DNA from 2 places in the Bacillus jepli genome. Region 1 is predicted to be linked to the other one. Evidence: a T-box and tRNA genes for the amino acid it is inferred to sense, from the RefSeq annotation. Region 1 holds a T-box; the other holds one or more tRNA genes.
What was found. The T-box of region 1 lies ahead of leuS (leucine--tRNA ligase). A T-box ahead of a tRNA ligase gene usually reads a tRNA of that ligase, here a tRNA-Leu.
Positions count from the first base shown of each region.

Region 2: it encodes a tRNA-Leu, which carries the amino acid that the T-box ahead of leuS (leucine--tRNA ligase) is inferred to sense. The anticodon was not compared.

Region 1 is NZ_JBDFMO010000001.1:2,340,943-2,355,589, reverse strand. Features, by position in the region: gene ABC371_RS12110 (pseudouridine synthase) at 1-646, opposite strand, end outside; gene ABC371_RS12105 (hypothetical protein) at 774-983, shown strand; gene ABC371_RS12100 (putative polysaccharide biosynthesis protein) at 1,067-2,701, opposite strand; gene ABC371_RS12095 (thiol-disulfide oxidoreductase DCC family protein) at 2,919-3,311, shown strand; gene ABC371_RS12090 (BaiN/RdsA family NAD(P)/FAD-dependent oxidoreductase) at 3,325-4,599, shown strand; gene ABC371_RS12085 (sporulation protein Cse60) at 4,631-4,816, opposite strand; gene ABC371_RS12080 (hypothetical protein) at 4,865-5,431, opposite strand; gene ABC371_RS12075 (hypothetical protein) at 5,495-6,025, opposite strand; gene ABC371_RS12070 (rhodanese-like domain-containing protein) at 6,197-6,499, opposite strand; gene ABC371_RS12065 (M42 family metallopeptidase) at 6,878-7,927, shown strand; gene leuS (leucine--tRNA ligase) at 7,996-10,413, opposite strand; T-box leader at 10,474-10,699, opposite strand; gene ABC371_RS12055 (multicopper oxidase domain-containing protein) at 11,109-12,170, shown strand; gene ABC371_RS12050 (right-handed parallel beta-helix repeat-containing protein) at 12,225-13,595, shown strand; gene ABC371_RS12045 (nitrous oxide reductase accessory protein NosL) at 13,585-14,058, shown strand; gene ABC371_RS12040 (ABC transporter permease subunit) at 14,081-14,647, shown strand, end outside.
Region 2 is NZ_JBDFMO010000001.1:755,123-769,769, forward strand. Features, by position in the region: gene ABC371_RS03775 (ABC transporter ATP-binding protein) at 1-1,032, shown strand, start outside; gene tsaD (tRNA (adenosine(37)-N6)-threonylcarbamoyltransferase complex transferase subunit TsaD) at 1,297-2,313, opposite strand; gene rimI (ribosomal protein S18-alanine N-acetyltransferase) at 2,306-2,773, opposite strand; gene tsaB (tRNA (adenosine(37)-N6)-threonylcarbamoyltransferase complex dimerization subunit type 1 TsaB) at 2,776-3,468, opposite strand; gene tsaE (tRNA (adenosine(37)-N6)-threonylcarbamoyltransferase complex ATPase subunit type 1 TsaE) at 3,465-3,923, opposite strand; gene thiL (thiamine-phosphate kinase) at 3,934-4,923, opposite strand; gene ABC371_RS03805 (hypothetical protein) at 5,221-5,460, shown strand; tRNA gene ABC371_RS03810 (tRNA-Asp) at 5,693-5,768, opposite strand; tRNA gene ABC371_RS03815 (tRNA-Met) at 5,772-5,848, opposite strand; rRNA gene rrf (5S ribosomal RNA) at 6,007-6,122, opposite strand; rRNA gene ABC371_RS03825 (23S ribosomal RNA) at 6,178-9,108, opposite strand; tRNA gene ABC371_RS03830 (tRNA-Ala) at 9,225-9,300, opposite strand; tRNA gene ABC371_RS03835 (tRNA-Ile) at 9,319-9,395, opposite strand; rRNA gene ABC371_RS03840 (16S ribosomal RNA) at 9,492-11,041, opposite strand; tRNA gene ABC371_RS03845 (tRNA-Gly) at 11,123-11,196, opposite strand; tRNA gene ABC371_RS03850 (tRNA-Pro) at 11,214-11,290, opposite strand; tRNA gene ABC371_RS03855 (tRNA-Arg) at 11,299-11,375, opposite strand; tRNA gene ABC371_RS03860 (tRNA-Leu) at 11,462-11,548, opposite strand; tRNA gene ABC371_RS03865 (tRNA-Leu) at 11,566-11,646, opposite strand; tRNA gene ABC371_RS03870 (tRNA-Lys) at 11,661-11,736, opposite strand; tRNA gene ABC371_RS03875 (tRNA-Gln) at 11,746-11,820, opposite strand; tRNA gene ABC371_RS03880 (tRNA-Val) at 11,987-12,062, opposite strand; tRNA gene ABC371_RS03885 (tRNA-Glu) at 12,120-12,191, opposite strand; tRNA gene ABC371_RS03890 (tRNA-Ser) at 12,201-12,291, opposite strand; tRNA gene ABC371_RS03895 (tRNA-Asn) at 12,294-12,368, opposite strand; gene ABC371_RS03900 (SprT family protein) at 12,499-12,960, opposite strand; gene cmpA (cortex morphogenetic protein CmpA) at 13,112-13,225, shown strand; gene ABC371_RS03910 (Tex family protein) at 13,243-14,647, opposite strand, start outside.

The sequences.
Region 1 (14,647 bases):
TTTCATCTAGTGGTAATGGCCCCATCTTCGTTCTTTTCAAATAGACGACACGTTTTCCAACTGCTTCAAACATTCGTTTTACTTGATGAAATTTTCCTTCCTCGATTACAACTTCAATCTCAGAACGTAATCCGCTGCTTATGATCGTGAGGACTGCTGGCATCGTTTCATATCCATCATCAAGGACCACGCCATTTCGAAAAGCCTCCACATCCTCTTCTGCTACCTCCCCCTCAATGATGGCTACATACGTTTTCGGAACATGTTTTTTTGGGGAAAGCAATTGATGTGCAAGCTGCCCATCATTTGTTAAAAGCAGCAACCCTTCCGTATCTTTGTCCAACCTTCCAACTGGAAAAGGCTTATAGACCGCATCTTCCATTTCTAACAAATCTAAGACTGTATCATGAAGATGATCCTCTGTTGCGGAAATGACACCTTGAGGCTTATTTAACATTAAATAGATAAATTCCTTGTATTCAATCACTTCTCCATGAACAGTGACTATATCTGATTCGACTTTTACATGCTTACTAGAATCTTTAACCGGAATGCCATTTATTTGAACGGTTCCTGATTTTAATAAGCCTTTTACCTCTTTTCGACTTCCAAAACCTCGATTTGCAAGTAATTTATCAATTCGCAATGCAATAACCTCCTTTACCTGTACGAATACCTATCTTTATTAGATTAGGCGTTTTATTTATTGCACAAACGCCCTATTAACATACACTGTTACTGTAGTTTTAAAAAGAAAAAGGAGCGAGACCACTATGTATTATTATGATTATGATTATCGTCAACAACCTCAGGGTTTCTTCCCAGGAACTCCTGGATTCCCAGGTGGAGGCAGCGGAAACGTAAACCTTCGTCTCGACCGTCTAGAGCGCCAAATGCAAAGACTACAAAATCAGATTGATCGTCTAGACCGTCGTGTAGACCGAATTGAGCGCCGTCTCGGCTTTGGTACGTTCCAAGGCTAACACATAAAGAGAACCTTCTAACACCCGGGAACACCTAATCACACACACACGAAGTATAAGTATCTTTAAAAAAAGGCTGGCACTCACTGCACAGCCTTTTTCTTATTTCTTGATAAAAATGAAATTCGGTTGCCAATTAAGACCTCTAATAGGCGTGAACGATATGCTAAATATAGGTACACAACAGCACCTACACCTACACCTACTAATAGCACAAAGACCGACTGTAATCTCCCATTTTCGTATTCGACAATAAATGATAGTAACCATTCAATCAACAGTATCGTCAAAGCCATCACTGTCGCAAAAATGGCCATTAAAAGCGTTCTTCTTATAAACAATGAATAGCTATACCCCGCATGTCTTGAAATCATCCAGAAGCAATACGCAATTGCAACCGTGTAACCTAAAGCTGTTGCAAGTATTGAACCTATCTCGCCAAACCAGGTAATAAACAAACTATTAAAACTTATTTTTAGAATAAGCCCCATGAACAAACTTACAACTGCAAATTTTTGCTTATTAATTCCTTGTAAAATAGCAGCTGATATCGAATAAAATGAAAATAGAATCGCAACAGGTGCATACCATCTTAAAATTCTGCCACCAGCCTCATTCATTTCAAATAACGCATTGAAGGTTGGGTACGCTAGTACTGATAAACCAACAACTGCCGGTAAAACCAACAAAACACAAATTTGAAATGTCTTATCAATTTGGCTTCTAAGTAGTTTAAAATCTCCTGAAGTAAATGAATTTGTAATCGTTGGAACAAGTGTCAAACTAAACGCTGTTGCCAAAGAAACGGGAATCATGACTAATTTTGGAACCATAAATGTGACATATGAGAATAATCCCTCTGATACATCTTTGTCAAAACCATTTTCTATCATTGTCCTGTTAAAGGTTAGTTGGTCAACGTATTGATAAAGCGGTATTGATAGTCCGACAAGGACAAAAGGTCCTGCGTAAGAGAAAAGCTCCTTAAACATTTCCTTTGTTGTCATATCCGTTTGTCGCCTACTTTTTGCGAGCATTTCATCTAAATATGGTTTTCGCTTAAACCAATACCAAATGAGGACTGCCAACCCACCCAGTGCCCCGATAAACGCACCAAATGTAGCTAATCCAACTGCGAATACCCTTTCACCAGCCATTACCTGCATCACAATAAAGGTTGCAGACAGGACGAAAAGAATTCGAACAATTTGCTCCACAACCTGTGAAACAGCTGTTGGTCCCATTGATTGGTGTCCCTGGAAAAAGCCTCTTTGAATACTCATAATCGGAACGACAAGTAGTGCAAAGCTGACCATTCGAATGACATACGTAACATCTTCAACTGTATTTTTTGCATCTTCTCCACCAAGAACAATGGGTGCAAGAATGGGTGCAAGTAAGTTTAAAATTGTAAAACCTAATAGACCGGTAAGCCCCATCACGATAAGTCCGGATTTATACATCCTCATTCCAGTATGATAATCGCCAAGGGAATTATATTTTGAAACAAATTTAGAAACAGCAGCTGGAATTCCGGCTGTTGAGATAAATAAAAAGATGGTATATTGAGCATATCCATAGGAATAAAGAGCAGAACCAATATCTCCAACTAAATAAACGAATGGAAATACATAAATCATTCCAAGTACTCGAGAAATATATGTAGCAAGGGTTAAGACTAACGTCCCACGCAGTAATTTTGAATTAGAATCTGCCATATTAAATCCCCAATCTCTATTTTTGAAGACTAACTAATCAAGTTTATCATATTTATAAAAATTAATAACCTACATTTATTTGTCAGTTTCATGACATATTGGATTCTTTCGCTTTTTCATGTATAGTTTAGACTTATTGAATTTGAAATTCAACGTTATTCTAAGGACTGTTCCCATGATATGATGTAGATAAGAAAATATGGGAGTGTGGAAAGCCATGAATCATATTATCTTATTTGATGGAGTCTGTAATTTTTGCAATAGCAGTGTGCAATTTATCCTGAAAAGAGATTCGAAACAAATGTACCATTTTGCTTCTCTTCAAAGTGAAGCAGGAAAGTCATTATTGAAAAAACATGGAATTCCTGAGGATATTAATAGTTTTGTATTAATTGAAGGTGATCAGTATTATACAAAATCGAGTGCGGCATTAAGAGTCTGTCTTAATCTAGGTGGTGCATACCGCTTTTTGTATATATTTAAATTGATACCGGCCCCCATCAGGGACATATTTTATCATATAATTGCCAATAATCGTTATAAATGGTTTGGAAAGCAGGAAAGCTGTATGCTTCCTTCTCCAAAGGTTCGGAAGCGATTTTTAGATTAAGGAGTGTTTAAATTTGCAGTATGATGTTGTTGTAATTGGAGGAGGACCTTCTGGGTTAATGGCTGCGATTGCCGCCGGTGAGCAAGGGGCGAAGGTACTTCTTTTAGATAAAGGGAATAAGCTTGGAAGAAAGCTTGCGATTTCAGGTGGTGGACGCTGTAATGTCACAAACCGTCTTCCAATCGATGAAATCATTAAGCACATTCCAGGAAATGGTCGGTTTTTATATAGTGCATTTTCTGTTTTTAATAACGAAGATATTATCGCTTTCTTTGAAAAATTAGGCATTCAGCTTAAAGAAGAAGACCATGGCAGAATGTTTCCAACAACCAATAAAGCACAATCTGTTGTTGATGCTTTGCTAACTAGGCTTCAGTCATTAGATGTCCATATCGAAACAAACACACCTGTTGCTAAGATTGAATATAAAGATGGACGTGTAGACGGTGTTCATTTAAAAAATGGTGAATATATAGAGGCTGGCTGTATCGTTGTCGCTGTCGGAGGTAAATCGGTGCCACAAACAGGTTCGACTGGAGACGGCTATGCTTGGGCCCAAGCAGCCGGTCATACGATAACAGACCTTTTCCCAACTGAAGTTCCGGTTACATCTGACGAGGAATTCATCAAAAACAAAACGTTACAAGGTTTAGCTCTACGGGATGTTGCTGTTAGTGTCCTAAACCCTAAAGGAAAAACAGTCATCACCCATCAAATGGACATGCTGTTTACTCACTTTGGAATTTCGGGACCAGCCGTTTTACGCTGTAGTCAGTTTGTTGTAAAAACGATGAAGAAGTTTAATGTAGATCGTGTAGTCGTGAGTATTGATGCACTTCCATCATTAAACGAGGAGCAGATCTTTCAGCAGATTTTAAAACAAGCAAAAGAAGATCCAAAGAAATCTTTAAAAAATATCTTAAAAGGCTTTTTACCAGAAAGATACCTACTATTTTTGCTGGAGAAAAATGAAATTGACCCTCTCGTAACATATGCAAATTTATCGCATGACCGTATTCGTGCGTTTGCGAAAGATTGCAAACAATTTCAGTTCACGGTCAACGGAACGCTGCCAATTGAAAAAGCATTTGTAACAGGTGGTGGGGTTTCAATAAAAGAGATTCATCCAAAGGAAATGGAATCCAAATTAATGACCGGACTCTTTTTCTGTGGGGAAATCCTTGATATTCACGGATATACAGGCGGTTATAATATTACATCTGCCCTTGTGACAGGGAGATTAGCCGGTGAAAATGCAGGAAAACAAGCAACTGCCTTACGAAACTAAAATAGAGCCTAACTCATTAGCAACTAGTGGGTTAGGCTCTATATATGATCATTGCTGAAAAACAAAAAATTTGGTCATCCTCTTGGTCACAGGAAACCCCAACTTGAAATTTAACCTCAACAATATCTTGTTCATCCACTTTTTCAAAGAAACGATTCATCTTGTGCTCTAAATCCTCTTCATGTTCTTCATCAAAAACCTTAACCTTTAATGCCATAAACTCCACCTCCACAACTAGTATTGACAGAGTTTTAGATTCTTAAGCTTATAATCTAGGTTTTTTTAGTTTTTTAAGGATTGTGAACGCCACAATGAGTAAGATTCCGATTATGGAAAGATATAATACCAGATTTGATTTTCCTAGCTCTCCTTGCAAATTAACTTTTTCAGTTGGAACCTTCCCTTTGCCAAGTATACCTATATCCTCACCCGCTGCAGATAATAATTCCGTTCTCTCACAAAATCCTGTTTCTAATTGTTCTTTATCCCCATAAGAATAAACAAGATATTCCTTATTTAATTCAAATTCATATCCACAGCTCGCACCAGATCTTGCCGTGCTTACGATAATCTGGGATGTATGAATACCTTTCCAACTTTCCTTAACCTCAAATAACACTTTTATTGGGTCGGCACTTGATTGGTTGTAGGAAGATTCATTTTTATCACTAAGGCCAATCACTTTTCCAGAAAAAACCGCTGTTTTTCTATTTAATTCCTCATTTACGGATTCCGACCGAGCACAATCACATGCAGATGCTTGTCGTGGGAAAAGGCTAATAAAAATCAGAAAAAGCAACAGTAGGACAAGTAGCCCTTTTATATATTTCAAATTGTCGACCCCCTTTTTAGGTATAGTCGCAAAAGGAAGTGAAAGGTTGCATATAATGAAAAATTAATGCACTTCCTTTCTTTCAAACACCCCTGTAAATAAAAAGCAGGTTACGAAAGCTACCAACGCTACTGTAATAGCCATAACAAGACCGATAAATGCCATGAATGTATCGTCTCCTGGGAATTCTGGTTCAAGTGTTACAATCAAATAGGTAAAAACAATCGTTAGTAGCAAATAAAAGCTACTTCCGATAAATCCTCTTAAAATCCGTCCCTTCTTATCACCAGTCCAAGCATTTAGTAAAATAATCCAGACTACTAAGCTTACAAGGACAGCCCCAAACATAATCAATAAATGAAGATAAGGAATTGTTAAAAAACCCAGTAAAAAAAGGATTAGTAAAGTTGAACCAAATAGAAATGCATTTAACACAAATAAAAATAACCCACTAAGCCAAGGGTTTTGGAACCACTCATAACTTGATAGTTTTTTTACTAGACGATTATTAAGACTATTACTATTTACCAGTTTATTACGATTTATCCCCACTAAAATGATTAACAATATACCGACCATTAAAAAAAGCGTCATATTTTCCTCCTTTAAAAAATAGTAATTAATTTGATTTTAATGGAGGTTTTATTGTTTTTCAATAAATTTTTATTACTTTTAAATACAATATTATTGTTTTGTTTATTTTCCACCAAAACAAAAGCGTGAATTCACAGTAGAATCCACGCTAGATATGTATCAGAACCTGTTTTATCGTTTAATTTCACCAGTCCAATTCATCATGCCACCTACCATGTTTCGGACTTTGTAGCCTTGGTCATCTAGATAGGCACAGACGTTGAAGCTTCTTCCACCTGAGCGGCAAATGATAATGTATTCTGTGTCCTTATCAAAATACCCTAGGTTTTCTGGAATTTCCCCCATTTTTATATGCTTAGCACCCGGAATCATACCCTCTGCTACTTCTTCATCCTCTCGGACATCGACTAGCTCTAATTTTTCACCATTCTCAAGCTTTTGTTTTAGTTCTTCTGTTGTGATTTCTTCAATCATAGGTCCCATCCTTTCAAAAATCGTCTCGACCATTATATCAAAGTGGAAATAAAGAATACAATTTTCCACGTTTTGTCAAACTAGAATTTGGATATAAAAAAGAGTATGATGAAACTAGCTGAACTTTATTCAGCAAAAGTCCCAAAATTTAATTATGTGTGAGAATGTAATAAGAATTTTGTAGGGGTTTAATAAAGCTGAATAAAGTTAGAGCCTCCGGCGGATGCCACGATTTTTCAAAGGAAATTTTTCGATCAAAGGATCAAAGACTAAAAACGCCACGTCCTGTGGCAACGTCTTTGTGACCCACCTCGTGTGGGCCTAAAAAAATCGGGCGCAAATACGCCAAGGCGCATTTGATTATAGGGGGAAATTAAGTTGACTTATCCAAATACTGATGAAACAATTCAATTCATAAAGGAACTTGTTTCGATTCCAAGTCCATCTGGGAACACCAATGAAGTGATAACTTTTGTTGAAAAACTTCTAACAGAAGCAAATGTGGATACATACAGAAATCGCAAAGGCGGTCTCATCGCTACACTTCCTGGAAAGGATACACAAAAACATCGTATGCTCACTGCCCATGTTGACACATTAGGAGCTATCGTAAAGGAAATCAAACCAAGCGGTCGATTAAAGCTTGATCTCATCGGTGGTTTTAAATATAACTCCATCGAAGGTGAATATTGCCGCATTGAGACTTCCACAGGAAAATTCTATACGGGTACAATCCTGATGCATCAGCAATCCGTACATGTCTATAAAGATGCTGGAAAGGCTGAGCGTAATCAAGATAATATGGAAGTCCGTATTGATGAAAAAGTAAAAAGTGCAGATGAGGTTCGAGCACTTGGTATTGAGGTTGGGGACTTTGTTTCCTTTGACCCACGATTTGAGGTTACACCTAAAGGTTATATCAAATCTCGTCACTTAGATGATAAAGCAAGTGTTGGCATTCTGCTGCAACTGATTAAACAAATCAAGGCTGAAAACATTGAACTTCCATATACAACCCATTTTTTAATTTCAAATAACGAGGAAATTGGATATGGCGGAAATTCTAATATCACCCCTGAAACTGTTGAATATTTAGCTGTGGATATGGGTGCAATGGGTGATGGTCAATCAACAGATGAATATACAGTTTCCATTTGTGTGAAAGATGCAAGTGGTCCATATCACTACGCATTCCGTAAAAAGCTAGTCCAGCTTGCTGAAAAACATGAGATTGGCTATAAGCTAGACATCTATCCTTACTATGGATCTGATGCTTCTGCAGCGATTCGTTCCGGACATGATATTATCCACGGATTAATCGGTCCTGGAATTGACTCTTCTCACGCATTTGAGCGCACACATAAGGACTCAATCGAAAACACAACAAAATTGATTTATCATTATCTACAATCCGAAATGGTTGAATAAGCGTATCCGGATGAAACCTCAGGCATCCTGTTACAAAAATAAAGCCCTCCACATGGAGGGCTTTATTTTTAATTCGCTACAATATTCACAAGCTTTCCAGGTACCGCAATTACCTTACGGACTGTTTTGCCTTCAATTTGTTCTTTGATTGGGTCTGCACCCATCGCAATTTGCTCAAGTACTTCTTTAGAAGCATCCGCTGGAACATGAAGCTTCGCTTTTACTTTTCCATTCACTTGAATAACAATCTCAATTTCAGCTTCCACTAATTTTGCTTCATCAAATGCTGGCCATGATTCATAAGCAATTGAGCCTGTATTACCTAACTTCTCCCAAAGCTCTTCGGCAAGATGTGGAGCAACTGGAGAAAGAAGTTTTACAAATCCTTCAATAAATGGCTTCGGTAATTCAGATGCTTTGTATGCTTCATTAATGAAAACCATTAATTGTGAAATCGCAGTATTAAAGTGTAATGCTTCGTAATCCTCTGTTACCTTCTTCACTGTTTGGTGATACACACGTTCAAGTGAAGTATCATTTGAGTCAGCTTTTACTTTTGATGATATGCTTCCATTGTCATCAACGAATAAACGCCAAATTCGATCTAGGAATCGTCGAGAACCATCAAGTCCGTTTGTTGACCAAGCGATTGAAGCATCTAATGGTCCCATGAACATTTCATACAAACGAAGCGTATCAGCACCGTGTGATTCAATAATATCATCAGGATTTACAACATTTCCTTTTGACTTACTCATTTTTTCGTTACCTTCACCAAGAATCATCCCTTGGTTGAAAAGCTTTTGGAATGGTTCTTTCGTTGAAACAACGCCAATATCATAAAGAACTTTGTGCCAGAATCTTGCATATAGCAAGTGTAGCACTGCATGCTCGGCTCCACCGATGTAAATATCAACTGGTAACCATTCTTTTAATTTTTCCGGATCTGCTAGAGCTTCTTCATTATGTGGATCAATATAACGTAAATAGTACCAGCAGCTACCTGCCCATTGTGGCATGGTGTTCGTTTCGCGTCGGCCTTTTTTGCCGGTCTTCTCATCAACCACATTTACCCATTCGGTAATATTCGCTAGTGGTGATTCACCTGTTCCAGAAGGTTTGATTTCCTTCGTTTTTGGAAGCATAAGTGGAAGTTCTTCCTCTGGAACAGTTGTCATTGTTCCATCTTCCCATTGAATGATTGGAATTGGTTCACCCCAATAACGTTGGCGGCTAAATAACCAATCGCGTAGCTTGTAGGTAATTTCCTTCTTACCAATCTTGTTTTCCTCTAGCCATGAAATCATTTTAGTAATGGCTTCTTCTTTATTTAAACCATTAAGAAAATCTGAATTTACATGTTCACCGTCGCCAGTATATGCTTCTTTAGTAACATCTCCACCAGCTACTACTTCTTTAATCGGCAATTCAAATTTCACAGCAAATTCATAGTCACGCTCATCATGGGCAGGAACCGCCATGATTGCACCTGTTCCATAACTCATTAGGACATAATCCGCAATCCAGATTGGCATTTTTTCTTGGTTTACAGGGTTGATGGCATATGCACCTGTGAATACGCCCGTTTTGTCTTTTGCTAAATCAGTACGCTCAAGATCACTCTTACTCTTAATTTTATTTATATAAGCAGTAACTGCTTCTTTTTGTTCAGGTGTAGTAATCTTATCCACAAATGGGTGCTCAGGAGCAAGTACTGCGTAAGTAGCACCAAATAGAGTATCCGGACGAGTTGTGAAAACAGTAAATGTTTCATCATGTCCATCAATGTTGAAAGTTACATGTGCTCCCTCAGAACGACCAATCCAGTTGCGCTGCATTTCTTTTAAGCTTTCGGGCCAGTCTAGTTCTTCTAAGTCTTCTAGTAAACGCTCTGCATATGCTGTAATTCTTAACACCCATTGTCTCATTGGACGTCTTTCTACAGGATGGCCTCCACGTTCACTTTTTCCATCGATGACTTCTTCATTAGCAAGTACTGTTCCTAATGCTGGACACCAGTTAACAGGAATTTCATCAACATATGCTAATCCTTTTTCATAAAGCTTAGTGAAAATCCATTGAGTCCATTTATAATAGTTAGGATCTGTTGTGTTAATTTCACGATCCCAATCATATGAAAATCCGAGTTCTTTAATTTGACGACGGAAGGTATTGATATTTTTTTCGGTGAATTCAGCAGGGTCATTACCGGTATCTAATGCATATTGTTCAGCAGGTAACCCGAATGCATCCCAACCCATTGGGTGTAGAACATTGTACCCCTGCATTCTCTTCATTCTTGCTAAAATATCAGTAGCAGTATAACCTTCTGGGTGACCTACATGTAGTCCAGCACCAGATGGATATGGAAACATGTCTAGCGCATAAAATTTACGCTTACCTTTGTCTTCAGTTGTCTTAAATGTTTTGTTCTGTTCCCAATGCTGCTGCCATTTTTTTTCAATCTTTTGGTGATTAAAACTCATAAGACTTCCTCCTTAAATAATCCTAAAAAACCTCTAAAAAACAAAAAACCTCTAATCCCAAAAAGGGACGAGAGGATATGTATTCTTCCCGCGGTACCACCCACATTAGTGACAAACTGTGCACTCACTTCATTTATCCTTAACGCGGACCATACGATAAGCACTAGTATACTCTTCATGCTTATTGCTCTAAGGCGAGTTCATGTTCATCAACGATTGACTTGCACCACCCGTCAACTCTCTAAAACGTGTATAGAACATTACTACTCCTTTTCAACGCTTCATTAATTTTTAATTATACTCAGTATTGTATAGAATTTGCGAAAGAACTGCAAGTAAAATAGGAAAAATTGGGCTTTTCCCCCAACATTATACCCACTTTATTCTTTCCTAAACATGGAAGGTTTATTTTTCAGATTAACTCACTTTTCTTCTAAAAATAAGATGACCAGTACTATGTGAAAACAGCCCCAAATTGTGAAGGATTATTGACTAAAAATCATATTTTGAGAGCGTTTAAACCCTTACCACTATTGGAAAGTTGTTTATATGTTCACCATTTCACAAACTGTACACAGATAACCATCAAATTCGTGATTTATATCACTCTTGGGGGTCCACTCTCTGAATATGATAAAGGTGTAGAAAGCAATCAATTACTAAAAATAATAACCAAGTTCAAGGGGGTAAAAGTTATGAACAAGAAAGTGAAATGGTTACTCGCATCTTTGGTTGGAACTTCAATTGTTTTATCTGGTTGTGGAAAGCAAGACGTGGCATTAGAAAAAAAGGTGGAGGCTCAAACAACTGCTCCAGAAACAAAAGCCGTAGATATTATCGCCCCACACAAAGACCTAAACCAAGAACCTACTCCATTAAAAATTGAAAGAGTTTCTGAAAATGTTGTAAACGTCGAAATGACTGCACAGATTACGGACATTGAAATTGACAAAGGTTATATGTATAAGGCTTGGACCTTTAATGGTGAAGCACCCGGACCTGTCGTAGTAGTAAATGAAGGTGACACTATTAACTTTACTCTAAAAAACATGGATCCAGCGATTCCACATAGTATGGACTTCCATGCGGTGCATGCATCACCTTCAAAAGACTTTATTGATGTCATGCCTGATGAGTCAGGATCATTTTCTTACCCTGCTAATAAACCAGGAGTTTTCATGTATCACTGTGGAACCTCACCAGTTCTTTCACATATCGCAAATGGGATGCATGGAACGATTATTGTAAAACCGAAAAATGGTTATCCAACAGATAATGAGATTGATAGAGAATACCTCATCATCCAAAACGAATGGTATAAATACAATGATTTAGATGACATGACAAACGGAGTACCTAGCCAAGTTGTTTTCTCAACAAAAGCTCTTAAAGAAGGAGACTTGAATACAAATGGCGATACTTTCTCATTAAAAGAAACACCACTACTTGCTAAAGTTGGCGACCGTGTAAGACTTTATGTAAATAATGTTGGTCCAAATGAAGTAAGTTCATTCCACGTAGTAGGTACAATATTTGATGATGTGTATATCGACGGTAACCCATACAATCATATGGAAGGTCTACAAACAGTTATGCTTCCTGCAAGTGGAGGTGCAGTTGTAGAATTCACAGTTGTGAAAGAAGGAACCTTTTCAATTGTCACTCACCAATTTAACCACGCTACAAAAGGTGCGGTTGCTTACTTAAAGGTGACTGAAGATGGAACAGATGACGGAAGTGCCGTTGGCGGACATTAATTTGGTATCCTATAGCGCAGAGTGAATTCCTTAATAAACGAGGTGATCATGAATATGAGGAGAAAAGTGCTATTCTTTCTCCTCTTCTTATTGTTATTGGGACAAAAAAATATTTTTGCTGATGGAGTATCAGTTACTTCTTCAAGCGAACTTGAGGAGGCTATCCGGTATTCACAATCGGGAGATACCATTATTCTTGAAGAAGGAACCTATGAAGGTGAGTTTGTAATTCGTAATTCTATCTCACTTCGAGGTAAATCTGGAGCCATTATAAAGGGACCTTCGAGCGGATATCCAATAACAATTGAAGCGGAAAATGTCGTAATAGAAAACCTCCAGATAGAAGGCGGAGGTTCTCAAAATGCCGGAATCTATATAAAAGCAAACCATACTCAAGTACTCAATAATATAATAAAAAACGTGTTTCATGGTGTTTACATTAAGGACGGCTATGGAAACGTGATTGAAAATAATACTATCACGAGTCGTGCCGGTGAAAAGACTCATAAAGGATTTGGTGTCTATTTAGTAGATGCCCCCTATACAAAAGTTAGTGGTAACTATTTTCATAATCTACAGGATGGTGTCTATGTTTCTTTCTCAGATTATTGTGAAGTCAGCAATAATCTCATTGAATATGCTAGATATGGCGTTCACACCATGGACTCAAAAACTGTAACAATTGCAAAAAATGAAATCAAAAATAGCCATAATGGTTTAATGATCATGCAAAGTGATGAATTATATATTACAGGAAATTTTTTACATTCAAACACAACAATTGATGGTGCTGGAATGTTTATCTTTGACACGTTTGATTCGGTAATAAAAGCAAATGTGATGAAAGAGAATTTTAAAGGTATTTATTTTGAAAATGCAAAGCGAAATACCGTAGAATTCAATGCTGTTATCCAAAATGACATTGGCTTTGATCTTGCAAAGGATACTACTGATAATGTTATTACATTTAATAATTTTTTAAAAAATACAAAACAAGTAATATCAAGACCGGAAAACACCAATTCATTTACTAAAGATGGGTATGGAAATTATTGGGACGACCAACGTTTAATTAACTTGAACGGTGACTTATTTATTGATTTTCCTTATAAAAGCGGGGATATTTTCTTCAATATGACTGCCGATGAACCACTGTTACAGATATTCTTCCAAAGTCCTTCTGTATATTTGTGGAATCGAATTGAACAATTCACACCAATACCGACAAGTCATTATATTGTTGATGAACATCCACTAACGAAAACGGTACCCATATCGTTAGGTAATACAGAAATAGGTTCGAGTAAAATCAGTGAAGATAAAAAGTCACACTACGATTCATTTCAAATTTCTTTATTAGTATTTTTTGTTTCAGGTAGTGGTTTAATCCTATGGAAAACAAGGAGGAGCAACAATGAAATCTAAGGTACTTGTCGCAATTCTATCGATTTTTATACTTGGAGCATGTGGAAATGATAATTTGGAACCCGCTGAAATTCAAATTAATGTTGATTCCTGTTCAACCTGTAATATGGGAATTCAAGATGAACAAGCTTCTGCTCAAACAATTGATAAAGATGGAACACCAAATAAATTTGATGATATTGGTTGCATGATTACTTATATTCAAGAAAATCAAGACAAAATAGAAATAGGATATGTGCATGATCATCATTCAAAAGAATGGATTGAACTCGACACAGCAGTTTTTGTGCAGTCAGCCGAAATAGAAACACCAATGAGTTATGGGTTGATTGCATTTTCGTCTGAATCAGCTGCAAAAGAGTGGCTAGAAAATAATGATGGTGACATTTATTCAAAAGATCTACTATTACAGCAAGATGTGAAAGGCTTCAAGAAGAATATGAGTGAATCGCATCATCATTAATGGAAGAATGGAGGTATAGTCAATGAAGATAGCTGTTCTTCTTAAAATGATAAAATATGAGTTAATTCTATTGGTAAGAAGCAAATGGTTACTAAGTTTCACTGTACTATTTATGCTGCTGGCATCTTTACTATATTTTTATGGCATTCAGTCCCTAAGTACAAATCCTAGCGAGGTTACTTATGGAATTGATTCGGTAAGCAATACGATTATGAAACCTGGACTTGGTCTGGATCCATCTTATTTTGGGCTTAAACCAATTGAAAAAGACATAACCACCGAAGATATACAAGTTGGCTATAACCGCGCGATCGCTATGCTGATGAATCTAGCGTTGTGGATCTTACCTATCATTTGTTTAATTTTAGGGGTTACATCAATTGTTTCTGATAAAGAAAACGGTAGACTCGCCCTTTACAAGACATACCAGATTCCCTATACCTATTATCTTATTAGTAAATTTGTCGCTTTAACCGTTTCTCTAACCATCTCACTTGGCCTTTCTTATGGGATCGGAGGACTCATCTTAGCAATCTCAGGGCATACATTTGAGGCAAACATTTATTCATTATTTATTCTTTTACATCTG
Region 2 (14,647 bases), 1.6 Mb from region 1:
CGAATGGAGCTTATGGACAGACCATCGGGTGATGAAAAATCTGCTTCCTTCCGTTTCGAAATTGAAAGACAAAGTGGAAATGATGTGTTAAGTGCAAAAGACATCTCTGTTTCCTATGAAAAAGACAAGCCTATTATCAAAAATATCAATTTCAATATTTATCGTGAAGATAGTATTGCGTTAGTGGGACCTAACGGGATCGGGAAATCGACCCTGCTAAAAGCCGTTATCGATAAGCTTGAGCATGTCGATGGAACGATTCGTTTCGGTTCACATGTAACGATTGGCTACTATGACCAACAACAAGCAGACCTCACCTCAAATAAACGGGTGTTAAACGAATTATGGGATGAATATCCGCTTAAACCTGAAAAAGAAATCCGTACAGTTCTTGGAAATTTCCTATTTTCAGGGGATGATGTGTTAAAAACCGTGTCTACACTAAGTGGTGGCGAAAAAGCGAGACTCGCTCTTGCAAAGCTGATGATGGAAAAGTCGAACTTCCTTATTCTTGACGAGCCAACAAACCATCTTGATCTTGATAGTAAGGAAGTACTTGAAAATGCGCTAATTGATTATCCTGGGACCATCCTTTTTGTCTCTCATGACCGATACTTTATTAACCGGATTGCAACGAAGGTTTTTGAGTTATCGCCAGAAGGACTCACAGAGTACCTCGGTGATTATGACTATTACCTTGAAAAAAAATTCGAAATGGAAGAATTGGCGAAACTTGAAACGCAAGAGAAAAAAGCGGATAAACGAGAAGTGGTTCAAGAAAAAACGTCCTATGAACAAGAAAAGGAATTAAAGAAGCTAGAACGCCAACGTAAGCGGAGAATTGAAGAAATTGAATTGGAGATATCCTCTCTTGAAGAAAAAACGGAAGAAAATGAACAGCTTCTTTGTGATCCTGAAGTTTACCAAAATCATGAGGAAGTTCAACGCATTAATGAAGAGAACGAGATAATCTCAGCTAAGCTTGAAGCCCTAATGGAAGAATGGGAATCCCTTCACGAAATAAGTGGTTAGACCTTTTCACCTATCTGCAAAAAATAAGTTATCCCCATCTAAACGAAGAGTTTGGATGGGGATTTTTTAATTCTTTTTCCACAATAATCAAGTTATACACCGACTTATCCACATTATTCACATCCATCAACAGGGTTATCCACATAAAATGTCCACAATTGCATATTAGTTATTTCAGTGTATTTTTCTAGTTTTCCACATAACCTGTGAGTTTGTGGATAATTTATCAACAAAAAATCCTCTTATCTAAAGAGGACTTTTTGACTACTTTTCAATATCTAACCCAGGATTTGCATTTAATGCATATGATGAACGTTTCCCTTTTTCATACAAGACACTGCCAACTGCCGCAATCATTGCCGCATTGTCTGTACAAAGCGAAAGTGGCGGAATAATGAGCTTCACTTCTGGCTTTTCCAAAAATGCTTCCTCTAAAGCTGCTCGCAATCCTTTGTTTGCCGCAACTCCCCCAGCTAATAAAACTTGTTTAACTTGATACTGTTTCGCTGCCTTTACTGTTTTTGTCACTAATACATCAATGACACTTTCCTGGAAGCTTGCTGCTAGATTCTTTGGATCAATCTTTTCCCCACGCTGCTCCGCATTGTGGAGAGCATTTATGACAGCTGATTTTAACCCACTAAAACTAAAATCGTATGAATCCTCTTCTAGCCATGCTCTTGGTAAATCAATCGTCGCTGTTCCCTCATGCGCAAGACGATCAATATGAGGCCCACCTGGATAAGGAAGACTAAGTGTTCTTGCCACCTTATCATACGCCTCTCCAGCAGCATCATCCCTTGTTTCCCCGATGACCTTAAAGGATGCATGCTCCTCCATATATACAAGCTCCGTATGTCCACCAGACACAACCAACGCTAATAATGGAAACTCGAGCTCCTCCACTAAGCGGTTTGCGTAAATATGACCCGCAATATGATGAACTCCTAGAAGGGGAATATCGTGGGCAAATGCTACTGCTTTTGCCGCATTAACCCCTATTAGTAAAGCACCTACTAAGCCAGGTCCTTCTGTTACAGCAATTCCATCAATATCCTCAAAAGCCACATCAGCCTGCTTCAACGCTTCTTCAATCACAAGTGTGATCGCCTCAACATGATGTCTTGATGCTATTTCTGGCACAACCCCACCGAAGCGTTTATGGCTTTCAATTTGAGATGCTACCACATTTGATAAAATTTCCCGCCCGTTTTTGACAATCGAAACAGCCGTTTCATCACAGCTTGTTTCAATTCCCATAATTAATTGATTATCACTCATTTAAATTCACCCACATTACTAGTGCATCTTCATTATTGTCCGTATAGTAATTTTTTCGAATTCCACCAGGCTTAAAGCCTAGCTTTTTATAGAGATTTTGGGCAATATGATTGGACACTCTCACCTCAAGCGTCATCGAAACTGCCTGATGCTGCATCGCTAAAAGCTTAGCCTGCATTAATAATGCTTCCCCAAGCTTTTTTCCACGATATTCTGGCAGCACTGCAATATTGGTAATATGACATTCATCTAAAATAAGCCACATCCCACAATACCCAATAACTTGGCCGTTATCAGTCATCACAATATACTTGGCAAACTGATTATGAACTAATTCATTATAAAATGCTTCTCTCTTCCAAGGGACGGTAAATGCTGATGTCTCAACCTTCATGACATCATCAATATCATTTAACGTCATGAAACGAAACAGTATCTGTTGATTAATGGTATCTTCCATGCTTACCCCTGCCTCTTCCCTAACCAATTCGCCTCGGCTTCAGCTAAGCGAATATAATTTGGCACAAATGTATGAACATCCACTGGCTCTTTCTTCAACCCTAACTCTGCTAACTCACTTGGTCTTGGGTTCCAATCCGTGTATGGTGCAACATATGCAAGTTGACCTAAATCTGTTTCCATCTGTTCCTTGTGGATAACCAAATCATTGCCAATAAAAAGAACCGGTGTTTCTTTCTTTTTAAGCTCCTCAAGCCAATCTGATAATAAAATAATTTTATCTTCTTCCACACAAGTCAGCGTCTTGCCTTCATATTGATAAAGACCTGTATATACTTGGCCCCTTCTTGCATCAAATAGAGGAGAAATAAAGCCATTAAAATACCTGCCGTTGGCTGCTACCACTTCTAAACTTGATACTCCTACCAACGGAATTCGTAAGGACCATGCCAATGTTTTGGCAATTGTGACTCCAATTCTCACCCCTGTGTATGAACCAGGTCCCATCGCCACTACAACTTTATCGAGCTCCTTAGGCTTTATGTCACATTCCTTCATTAACTGTTCAATAGTTGGCATTACCCGGACAGAATGGTTTTTTGGTAGATTTGTAATGACCTCGCCAATCACTTTTTCTTCATCAATAATCGCGACTCCTAATACATAATTGGACGTATCTATTGCTAAAACCTTCATTCGCCAAATAACTCCTCACATAAAAGTTGATACCTTTCCCCGATTGGTATCACCGTAATCTTACGCTTTGTATCTCCTTGATGTTCAATTCTGATGGTGATCCGATCCTTTGGGAGCCGATCTTCGATAAGATGTGCCCACTCAACAACAGTCACACCATCACCCTCAAAATATTCATCAAATCCGAGATCCTCATCACTATGTTCTAAACGATACACATCCATATGATACAAAGGAACTCTCCCATGGTATTCCTTAATAATTGTAAACGTCGGACTATTCACCGTTCTCGTAATTCCAAGTCCTTTTGCCAAGCCTTTTGTAAAAGTAGTCTTCCCTGCACCTAAATCACCTTCAAGCGTTATGACATCACCAGGTCCAAGCTTCTCAGCCAGGCTATCTGAAAAATTCTCCGTCGCTTCGGCTGTATTCGATATAAACTCATATTTCTCCATATATTCCACCTTATTTAGTAAAATGATTATACCCCTTCATCTCAAGCTTTTGTAATTCCCCGTCTCGCTTTAAAAATACAGCTGGACCACCTTCAGAAACAGTCCCTATTTTCGAAAGAATATAATCATGTTCACTTGCCTTTTTCTGTAGTATGTCCCAATCAGAAGGAGCCATTGTTCCAACTAGTTCAAAGTCCTCTCCACCGTATAATGCATATTCTAGAGCACGATCTTTATACTTCGTTAGTATGGCTTCACTGAATGGGATCTGATCTTCATCTATTTGTAAAATAACACCGCTTGCCTTTGCAATCTCATTTGCTTCACTAGCCAAACCATCACTTATATCATTTAAAGAGACTCGTTCAAAGGTTGATAAGAGTCTTCCAATCTCAACTCGCGGTGACGGATATTGATGCTTACGGATTAGCGTTTCCTCAAGGTCAGAAAAAGAATGATCGTTTCCGCTATGTAATAATACGTCCAACCCAGCAGCTGAGTCACCAATCGTTCCGGTCACAAAAACGATATCTCCTGGCTTTGCTTGACTTCGTAAAAAGTGCTTTCCAGTCTCTACCTCACCAAGAACCGTAACGGTTATCACTAAGTTTTCAGCAATCGAAACAGTGTCACCACCAATTAAATCCATCGCATACTTATCTGCTAGCATTGCCATCCCTTCGTAAATCGATAACAAATCCGATTCATTCCGATCTTTCGGAATGGCAATAGACACTAAATAATAGGTAGGGATTCCACCCATTGCTGCAATATCACTAATATTGACAGCCAATGCCTTATATCCAATTTGGTAAGGATTCATTGTGTGAGAATTAAAATGAACACCCTCTACCATTGTATCCATACATATGATTTGTTCCATATGTGGAGTTGGTCGAAAAAGGGCAGCATCATCCCCAATCCCTGCCACTAAGCCAGATTGAGATACACGCTTCGGTTTGATTTGTTCAATAAAGTGAAATTCATCCTGCAAAGCCATCTACGGTCACTCCCAATATGTATGTCAATAAATATGTGAATACGGTAGTGAAAAAAAGCCCTAGGACATCGCCTAAGGACCTTTATACAATATTATTAGTTTACCGTATTTCAATCAAATCAGCAAAAAAAGATGTAAAATAACTGAGTTTTGGGTGTGGTGGAGTCATATAAGGTGTATGAAGGACTTTTGGATGTGGTGATGGTTGCGTTGGGTCTTCATTTTGTTGATGAAGGACTTTTCGGTAGGGCGCTGGCCGCGTTCGGGACTTCATCGCTGCCATGAAGGACTTTCAGCGTGGGATCTGGCTGCGTTCGGGTCTTCATTAGCTTGATGAAGGACTTTCCGCGCGGGCACTGGCTACGTTCGGGACTTCATAAGCTTGATGAAGACCTTTTTGGTGATGTAATTGGTGCGTTCGGGTCTTCATTAGCTCATGAAGACCTTTTCGGAGTCGGGCTCAATGCTTCCTTTCCCCTTCATAAGCTCGATGAAGAGGTTTTGAGTCGAATTCATCGCTTCTTTTCCCCTGCATAACTCCGATGAAGAGGGTTTGAGTGGAGCATTTCCACCAATTTCCCCTTCATTTTATTTAAAAAATACTCTTTGAATATCCATCTATATTTACGGTTTCTTCTTGTTGACTCTTACTAAATAAATATTATTCCCATTAAAAGAAAAAACCACAACATTTAATGTTGTGGCAGATACTAATTTTATTCCATCAAAATAAAAAACGAAACCTAAAGTTTCGTGTGTTAGTAAAATATGGCGGTCCCGACCGGGATCGAACCGGCGATCTCCTGCGTGACAGGCAGGCATGTTAACCGCTACACCACGGGACCAATTGGTTGCGGGGGCAGGATTTGAACCTACGACCTTCGGGTTATGAGCCCGACGAGCTACCAGACTGCTCCACCCCGCGATAATAAAAATATATACAGTTTTTGTCATGCGCATGTTTTGCACAAGACTGTCCCTTCCTCTGCTAGCTAACGCTAGAAGCTAAGTCCGTCAGGACAACTCGCAGTTTTTTCGATGATGCAACGCTCGTTGCTCCACCCCGCGATAATAAAATTGTAAGCCTAGCGACGTCCTACTCTCACAGGGACAAAGTCCCAACTACCATCGGCGCTGAAGAGCTTAACTTCCGTGTTCGGTATGGGAACGGGTGTGACCTCTTCGCTATCGCCACTAGACTATGTTGAAGGATTCATTCCCTCAAAACTAGATAACGCTCCAACATTCATCATTTTGGTTAAGTCCTCGATCGATTAGTATCAGTCAGCTGCACATGTCACCATGCTTCCACCTCTGACCTATCAACCTCGTCATCTTCGAGGGATCTTACTAGTTTAACACTATGGGAAATCTCATCTTGAGGGGGGCTTCATGCTTAGATGCTTTCAGCACTTATCCCTTCCACACATAGCTACCCAGCTATGCCCTTGGCAGGACAACTGGTACACCAGCGGTGTGTCCATCCCGGTCCTCTCGTACTAAGGACAGCTCCTCTCAAATTTCCTACGCCCACGACGGATAGGGACCGAACTGTCTCACGACGTTCTGAACCCAGCTCGCGTACCGCTTTAATGGGCGAACAGCCCAACCCTTGGGACCGACTACAGCCCCAGGATGCGATGAGCCGACATCGAGGTGCCAAACCTCCCCGTCGATGTGGACTCTTGGGGGAGATAAGCCTGTTATCCCCGGGGTAGCTTTTATCCGTTGAGCGATGGCCCTTCCATGCGGAACCACCGGATCACTAAGCCCGACTTTCGTCCCTGCTCGACTTGTAGGTCTCGCAGTCAAGCTCCCTTGTGCCTTTACACTCTACGAATGATTTCCAACCATTCTGAGGGAACCTTTGGGCGCCTCCGTTACTCTTTAGGAGGCGACCGCCCCAGTCAAACTGCCCACCTGACACTGTCTCCAAGGCCGATAAGGCCTTCGGGTTAGAATTTCAATACAGCCAGGGTAGTATCCCACCGACGCCTCCACCGAAGCTGGCGCTCCGGCTTCCAAGGCTCCTACCTATCCTGTACAAGCTGTACCAAAATTCAATATCAGGTTGCAGTAAAGCTCCACGGGGTCTTTCCGTCCTGTCGCGGGTAACCTGCATCTTCACAGGTACTATAATTTCACCGAGTCTCTCGTTGAGACAGTGCCCAGATCGTTACACCTTTCGTGCGGGTCAGAACTTACCTGACAAGGAATTTCGCTACCTTAGGACCGTTATAGTTACGGCCGCCGTTTACTGGGGCTTCGATTCAGAGCTTCGCTTACGCTAACCCCTCCTCTTAACCTTCCAGCACCGGGCAGGTGTCAGCCCCTATACTTCGCCTTGCGGCTTCGCAGAGACCTGTGTTTTTGCTAAACAGTCGCCTGGGCCTATTCACTGCGGCTTTTCAGGGCTATTCACCCTAAAAAGCACCCCTTCTCCCGAAGTTACGGGGTCATTTTGCCGAGTTCCTTAACGAGAGTTCTCTCGATCACCTTAGGATTCTCTCCTCGCCTACCTGTGTCGGTTTGCGGTACGGGCACCTTCTACCTCGCTAGAAGCTTTTCTTGGCAGTGTGGAATCAGGAACTTCGGTACTTTATTTCCCTCGCCATCACAGCTCAACCTTACGGTAAGCGGATTTGCCTACTTACCAGTCTAACTGCTTGGACGCGCATATCCAACAGCGCGCTTACCCTATCCTCCTGCGTCCCTCCATTGCTCAAACGGTAATGAGGTGGTACAGGAATTTCAACCTGTTGTCCATCGCCTACGCTTTTCAGCCTCGGCTTAGGTCCCGACTAACCCTGAGCGGACGAGCCTTCCTCAGGAAACCTTAGGCATTCGGTGGAGGGGATTCTCACCCCTCTTTCGCTACTCATACCGGCATTCTCACTTCTAAGCGCTCCACCAGTCCTCTCGGTCTGACTTCGCTGCACTTAGAACGCTCTCCTACCATTGTTCGTAAGAACAATCCACAGCTTCGGTGATACGTTTAGCCCCGGTACATTTTCGGCGCAGAGTCACTCGACCAGTGAGCTATTACGCACTCTTTAAATGGTGGCTGCTTCTAAGCCAACATCCTGGTTGTCTAAGCAACTCCACATCCTTTTCCACTTAACGTATACTTTGGGACCTTAGCTGGTGGTCTGGGCTGTTTCCCTCTTGACTACGGATCTTATCACTCGCAGTCTGACTCCCGAGAATCAAGTCTTTGGCATTCGGAGTTTGACTGAATTCGGTAACCCGATGAGGGCCCCTAGTCCAATCAGTGCTCTACCTCCAAGACTCTAACTCGAGGCTAGCCCTAAAGCTATTTCGGAGAGAACCAGCTATCTCCAAGTTCGATTGGAATTTCTCCGCTACCCACACCTCATCCCCGCACTTTTCAACGTGCGTGGGTTCGGGCCTCCATTCAGTGTTACCTGAACTTCACCCTGGACATGGGTAGATCACCTGGTTTCGGGTCTACGACCACGTACTATCTCGCCCTATTCAGACTCGCTTTCGCTGCGGCTCCGTCTCTTCAACTTAACCTTGCACGGGATCGTAACTCGCCGGTTCATTCTACAAAAGGCACGCCATCACACATAAATGTGCTTTGACTACTTGTAGGCACACGGTTTCAGGTTCTCTTTCACTCCCCTCCCGGGGTGCTTTTCACCTTTCCCTCACGGTACTGGTTCACTATCGGTCACTAGGGAGTATTTAGCCTTGGGAGATGGTCCTCCCAGCTTCCGACGGGATTTCACGTGTCCCGCCGTACTCAGGATCCACTCAAGAGAGAACGAAGTTTCAACTACAGGGTTGTTACCTTCTCTGACGGACCTTTCCAGGTCACTTCGTCTACTTCGCTCTTTTGTAACTCCGTATAGAGTGTCCTACAACCCCAAGAGGCAAGCCTCTTGGTTTGGGCTATCTTCCGTTTCGCTCGCCGCTACTCAGGAAATCGCGTTTGCTTTCTCTTCCTCCGGGTACTAAGATGTTTCAGTTCCCCGGGTCTACCTTCTCTCACCCTATGTATTCAGGTAAGGATACTGCCCCATTACGAGCAGTGGGTTTCCCCATTCGGAAATCTTCGGATCAATGCTTACTTACAGCTCCCCGAAGCATATCGGTGTTAGTACCGTCCTTCATCGGCTCCTAGTGCCAAGGCATCCACCGTGCGCCCTTCATAACTTAACCTAAGTTAATTAATTATAAAAGAACTTTTACTACTTCAATGAATGTTTTGTTACGTTATCTAGTTTTCAAGGAACAAAATAACTGATTTCAATCAAATAAGATTTCATCAGTGAGATTGGTGGAGCCTAGCGGGATCGAACCGCTGACCTCCTGCGTGCAAAGCAGGCGCTCTCCCAGCTGAGCTAAGGCCCCGTAAGATATTTAATTGAATGGTGGGCCTAAATGGACTCGAACCATCGACCTCACGCTTATCAGGCGTGCGCTCTAACCAGCTGAGCTATAGGCCCATTCAAGTATTTAATTCAAGAACAATCAGTTCTCTCAAAACTAAACATAATACAAAGCGTCTTTTTATGAAGTTCGTAGAACTTCAGTTTCCTTAGAAAGGAGGTGATCCAGCCGCACCTTCCGATACGGCTACCTTGTTACGACTTCACCCCAATCATCTGTCCCACCTTAGGCGGCTGGCTCCTTACGGTTACCCCACCGACTTCGGGTGTTACAAACTCTCGTGGTGTGACGGGCGGTGTGTACAAGGCCCGGGAACGTATTCACCGCGGCATGCTGATCCGCGATTACTAGCGATTCCGGCTTCATGCAGGCGAGTTGCAGCCTGCAATCCGAACTGAGAATGGTTTTATGGGATTGGCTTAACCTCGCGGTTTTGCTGCCCTTTGTACCATCCATTGTAGCACGTGTGTAGCCCAGGTCATAAGGGGCATGATGATTTGACGTCATCCCCACCTTCCTCCGGTTTGTCACCGGCAGTCACCTTAGAGTGCCCAACTTAATGCTGGCAACTAAGATCAAGGGTTGCGCTCGTTGCGGGACTTAACCCAACATCTCACGACACGAGCTGACGACAACCATGCACCACCTGTCACTCTGTCCCCGAAGGGAAAATCCTATCTCTAGGAGTGTCAGAGGATGTCAAGACCTGGTAAGGTTCTTCGCGTTGCTTCGAATTAAACCACATGCTCCACCGCTTGTGCGGGCCCCCGTCAATTCCTTTGAGTTTCAGTCTTGCGACCGTACTCCCCAGGCGGAGTGCTTAATGCGTTTGCTGCAGCACTAAAGGGCGGAAACCCTCTAACACTTAGCACTCATCGTTTACGGCGTGGACTACCAGGGTATCTAATCCTGTTCGCTCCCCACGCTTTCGCGCCTCAGCGTCAGTTACAGACCAGAGAGCCGCCTTCGCCACTGGTGTTCCTCCACATCTCTACGCATTTCACCGCTACACGTGGAATTCCGCTCTCCTCTTCTGCACTCAAGTCCCCCAGTTTCCAATGACCCTCCACGGTTGAGCCGTGGGCTTTCACATCAGACTTAAAGGACCGCCTGCGCGCGCTTTACGCCCAATAATTCCGGATAACGCTTGCCACCTACGTATTACCGCGGCTGCTGGCACGTAGTTAGCCGTGGCTTTCTGGTTAGGTACCGTCAAGGTACCGCCCTATTCGAACGATACTTGTTCTTCCCTAACAACAGAGCTTTACGATCCGAAGACCTTCTTCGCTCACGCGGCGTTGCTCCGTCAGACTTTCGTCCATTGCGGAAGATTCCCTACTGCTGCCTCCCGTAGGAGTCTGGGCCGTGTCTCAGTCCCAGTGTGGCCGATCACCCTCTCAGGTCGGCTACGCATCGTTGCCTTGGTGAGCCGTTACCTCACCAACTAGCTAATGCGCCGCGGGCCCATCTGTAAGTGATAGCTAAAAGCCATCTTTTAATATGAGACCATGTGGTCTCATATGTTATCCGGTATTAGCTCCGGTTTCCCGAAGTTATCCCAGTCTTACAGGCAGGTTGCCCACGTGTTACTCACCCGTCCGCCGCTAACCTTTGGGAGCAAGCTCCCTCAGGTTCGCTCGACTTGCATGTATTAGGCACGCCGCCAGCGTTCATCCTGAGCCAGGATCAAACTCTCCAATAAGAGTATTGATTGCTCAATAAGTTTTGTTACTTAGAATTAACGTTGACGCTTGTATTATGTTTAGTTTTCAAAGAACTAATTTGGAGCGGGTGATGAGAATCGAACTCACGACATCAGCTTGGAAGGCTGAGGTTTTACCATTAAACTACACCCGCAAATATTAAATTTCGTCTGGTCGGGAAGACAGGATTCGAACCTGCGACCCCTTGGTCCCAAACCAAGTGCTCTACCAAGCTGAGCTACTTCCCGATATAATATGGCGCGCCCGAAAGGAGTCGAACCCATAGCCTTCTGATCCGTAGTCAGACGCTCTATCCAATTGAGCTACGGGCGCATATTAAAACGTGATTGGAAATCAGCGACTTTTCTATAATAGCACCTCACAAACTTAATTGCAAGTACTTTTTTAAAAAAGTTTTTTGGTGCGGTCGAGAAGACTCGAACTTCCACGGGATCAACTCCCACTAGGCCCTCAACCTAGCGCGTCTGCCATTCCGCCACGACCGCTAATAAATCAAGTACAGTGCGGGTGAAGGGACTCGAACCCCCACGTCAAAGACACTAGATCCTAAGTCTAGCGCGTCTGCCAATTCCGCCACACCCGCATATACAATTAAAATGGTGAGCCATGAAGGACTCGAACCTTCGACCCTCTGATTAAAAGTCAGATGCTCTACCGACTGAGCTAATGGCTCGTAAGAAAATGGCTGGGCTAGCAGGATTCGAACCTACGAATGACGGAGTCAAAGTCCGTTGCCTTACCGCTTGGCTATAGCCCATTGAGTTAACTTCACGAATATCTTCATCGAATATGCTACATGAGCTTCTCCGCAAGAGGATATTCTGAAAAATTTCAGCAGGAAATTTTGCGGAATATCGTCGACATCCCCAGCTATCCTTTGAAATCTTATATAATAAAGCAGTTGCAAGTTTATACAGTTTTCATGGTGGAGGATGACGGGATCGAACCGCCGACCCCCTGCTTGTAAGGCAGGTGCTCTCCCAGCTGAGCTAATCCTCCATTTATAGAGATAGAAATGGGAGGTAGGAATTTTGAATCCTACATCCCATGATTGTATGACCCGTACGGGATTCGAACCCGTGTTACCGCCGTGAAAGGGCGGTGTCTTAACCGCTTGACCAACGGGCCATTTTAAACTGGCGGAGAAGGAGGGATTTGAACCCTCGCGCCGCTTACGCGACCTACACCCTTAGCAGGGGCGCCTCTTCAGCCACTTGAGTACTTCTCCATTGGCTCCGCAGGTAGGATTCGAACCTACGACCGATCGGTTAACAGCCGATAGCTCTACCACTGAGCTACTGCGGAATAATGTAGCGACATTATTTATTATAAAAACAGACCTGCTTGTTGTCAAGAGCATCTATTATTTATCTATATTGTTTGCCTGTCCGTTTTTGCGGCGACTTATATAATTTATCACAGGAATAAACACGAGTCAATATTTTTTTGCTTCAATTAATTTCCCTGCACATTTTCCACAAACATATCGACTTGTATCGATTCTTCGTTTTCTTACATATCCTAACCCACAGCTGTTACAGGTATACAAATATTGTTTTGAAGTTTTTCTTTTTTTTACGGATTCTAATGGTTTACAAAATCTTGGTGCATCGACTGCTTTTAAGAGATTTCGAAAGTCACGATCGCGGTGCTGGTATCCCTTGCCTTCAAGATGTAAATGGTAATGACAAAGTTCGTGTTTAATGATTCCCACCAACTCATCGATTCCGCGCTCTTGATAGTATTTAGGATTTAATTCGATATTGTGGGATTTCAATAAATACCTTCCGCCAGTTGTTTGCAAACGATTGTTGAATATGGCTTTATGAAGGAATGGTTTTCCAAAGAACTCAAGGGAAATTTCTTCCACAATTTTTTGCAACTCAAACTGTTCCATTTTCTTCTTCCTCTCCATCCTTTTCGAACAGGACGTACTGTGTGTGCATACACTATATATACTCAAACGTTTAATTTGGCAACTGTATCACTATAGTATCATTCTTTTTGTATTATTGAGGATAAAAGTTATTTACGAGGAGGTCTAGGCTATGCCTACTTGGTTTCAGAATCAAATAAAACGTGCCTTTTACGAAAAAAATCGATACCAAATTAAAGTGTTGAATCAATGCTGGTATTTTTATAGAAAAAAACACTGCTCTTAAAAGCAGTGTTTTCGTTCTTAGCTTTGTGGCGGCAGCATTGTTAATGCGACTCTGCCCTTTTTCACATCGACATCGTCAATCCAGACGGTTACAACGTCGCCAACTGAAACAACGTCAAGTGGGTGTTTTACGAAGTTTTTACTTAGTTTAGAGATATGAACTAAGCCATCCTGCTTAACCCCGATATCTACAAAAGCTCCAAAATCTACAACATTACGGACAGTACCTTCGAGCTCCATTCCTTTTGCAAGGTCTTCAAGCTTAAGGATGTCTTTTTTTAGTAATGGCTTTGACAACTCATCACGAGGGTCGCGTTCTGGGCTGACTAAAGCTTCAGTAATGTCGTGAATGGTAATTTCACCGATTCCTAATTCTGCAGCTATTTCTTCTGGGACAATGGACGAAATGGCTTCTTTTAATTTTTCCGTTCCTAAGTCATTGCTTGTTAGACCGAATTTCCCAAGTAGTTTTTTAACCTCTTTATAGTTCTCTGGGTGTATCCCTGTGCGATCTAATGGCTCGTTTCCATCGATAATACGGAGGAATCCAATACATTGCTCATAGGTTTTTGCACCTAGACGTGGAATACCCTTTAATTCACTTCTATTCTTAAATTTACCTTGCTCCTCACGCTTTTTAACGATATTGTTAGCAACCGCTTTTGAGAGACCTGCTACATATTGAAGCAAGGATGGAGATGCTGTATTAACATTTACACCAACCTTGTTAACAACTGTTTCAACAACAAATGTTAGCTGTTCATTTAGCTTTTTCTGGGAGACGTCATGTTGGTATTGCCCGACGCCTACTGACTTCGGATCGATTTTCACAAGTTCAGCTAATGGGTCCTGAAGTCTTCTTGCAATCGATACAGCGCTTCTTTCTTCAACATGTAAATCAGGGAATTCTTCACGTGCAATCTCAGATGCAGAATACACACTCGCTCCCGCTTCATTTACGATGATATAAAAGATTTCTTGATTCACTTCTTTTAGAACATCCGCAACAAAGCTTTCCGTTTCTCTTGAAGCCGTACCATTACCGATAGCCACCATTTCTACCTTAAAGTCTTGTAAAACGGATTTTATTTTCTTAATAGCTTCATCCCTTTTATTCACTGGTGGATGCGGATAAATTACACCTATATTAAGAACCTTTCCGGTTTCATCGACTACCGCAAGCTTACATCCCGTACGGTAGGCAGGGTCCACTCCAAGAACAATCTTCCCTTTAAGTGGTGGTTGTAAAAGTAAATTTCGAAGGTTTTCTGAAAAAATATGAATCGCTCGATCTTCCGCTTTCTCTGTTAGCTCTTTTCGAATTTCCCTTTCAATCGACGGCTGAATAAGACGTTTGTAACTATCCTCGATTGTTTCAACAATATATTGAGTCGCCGGAGAATTTTCCGTTTTTACGATCTTT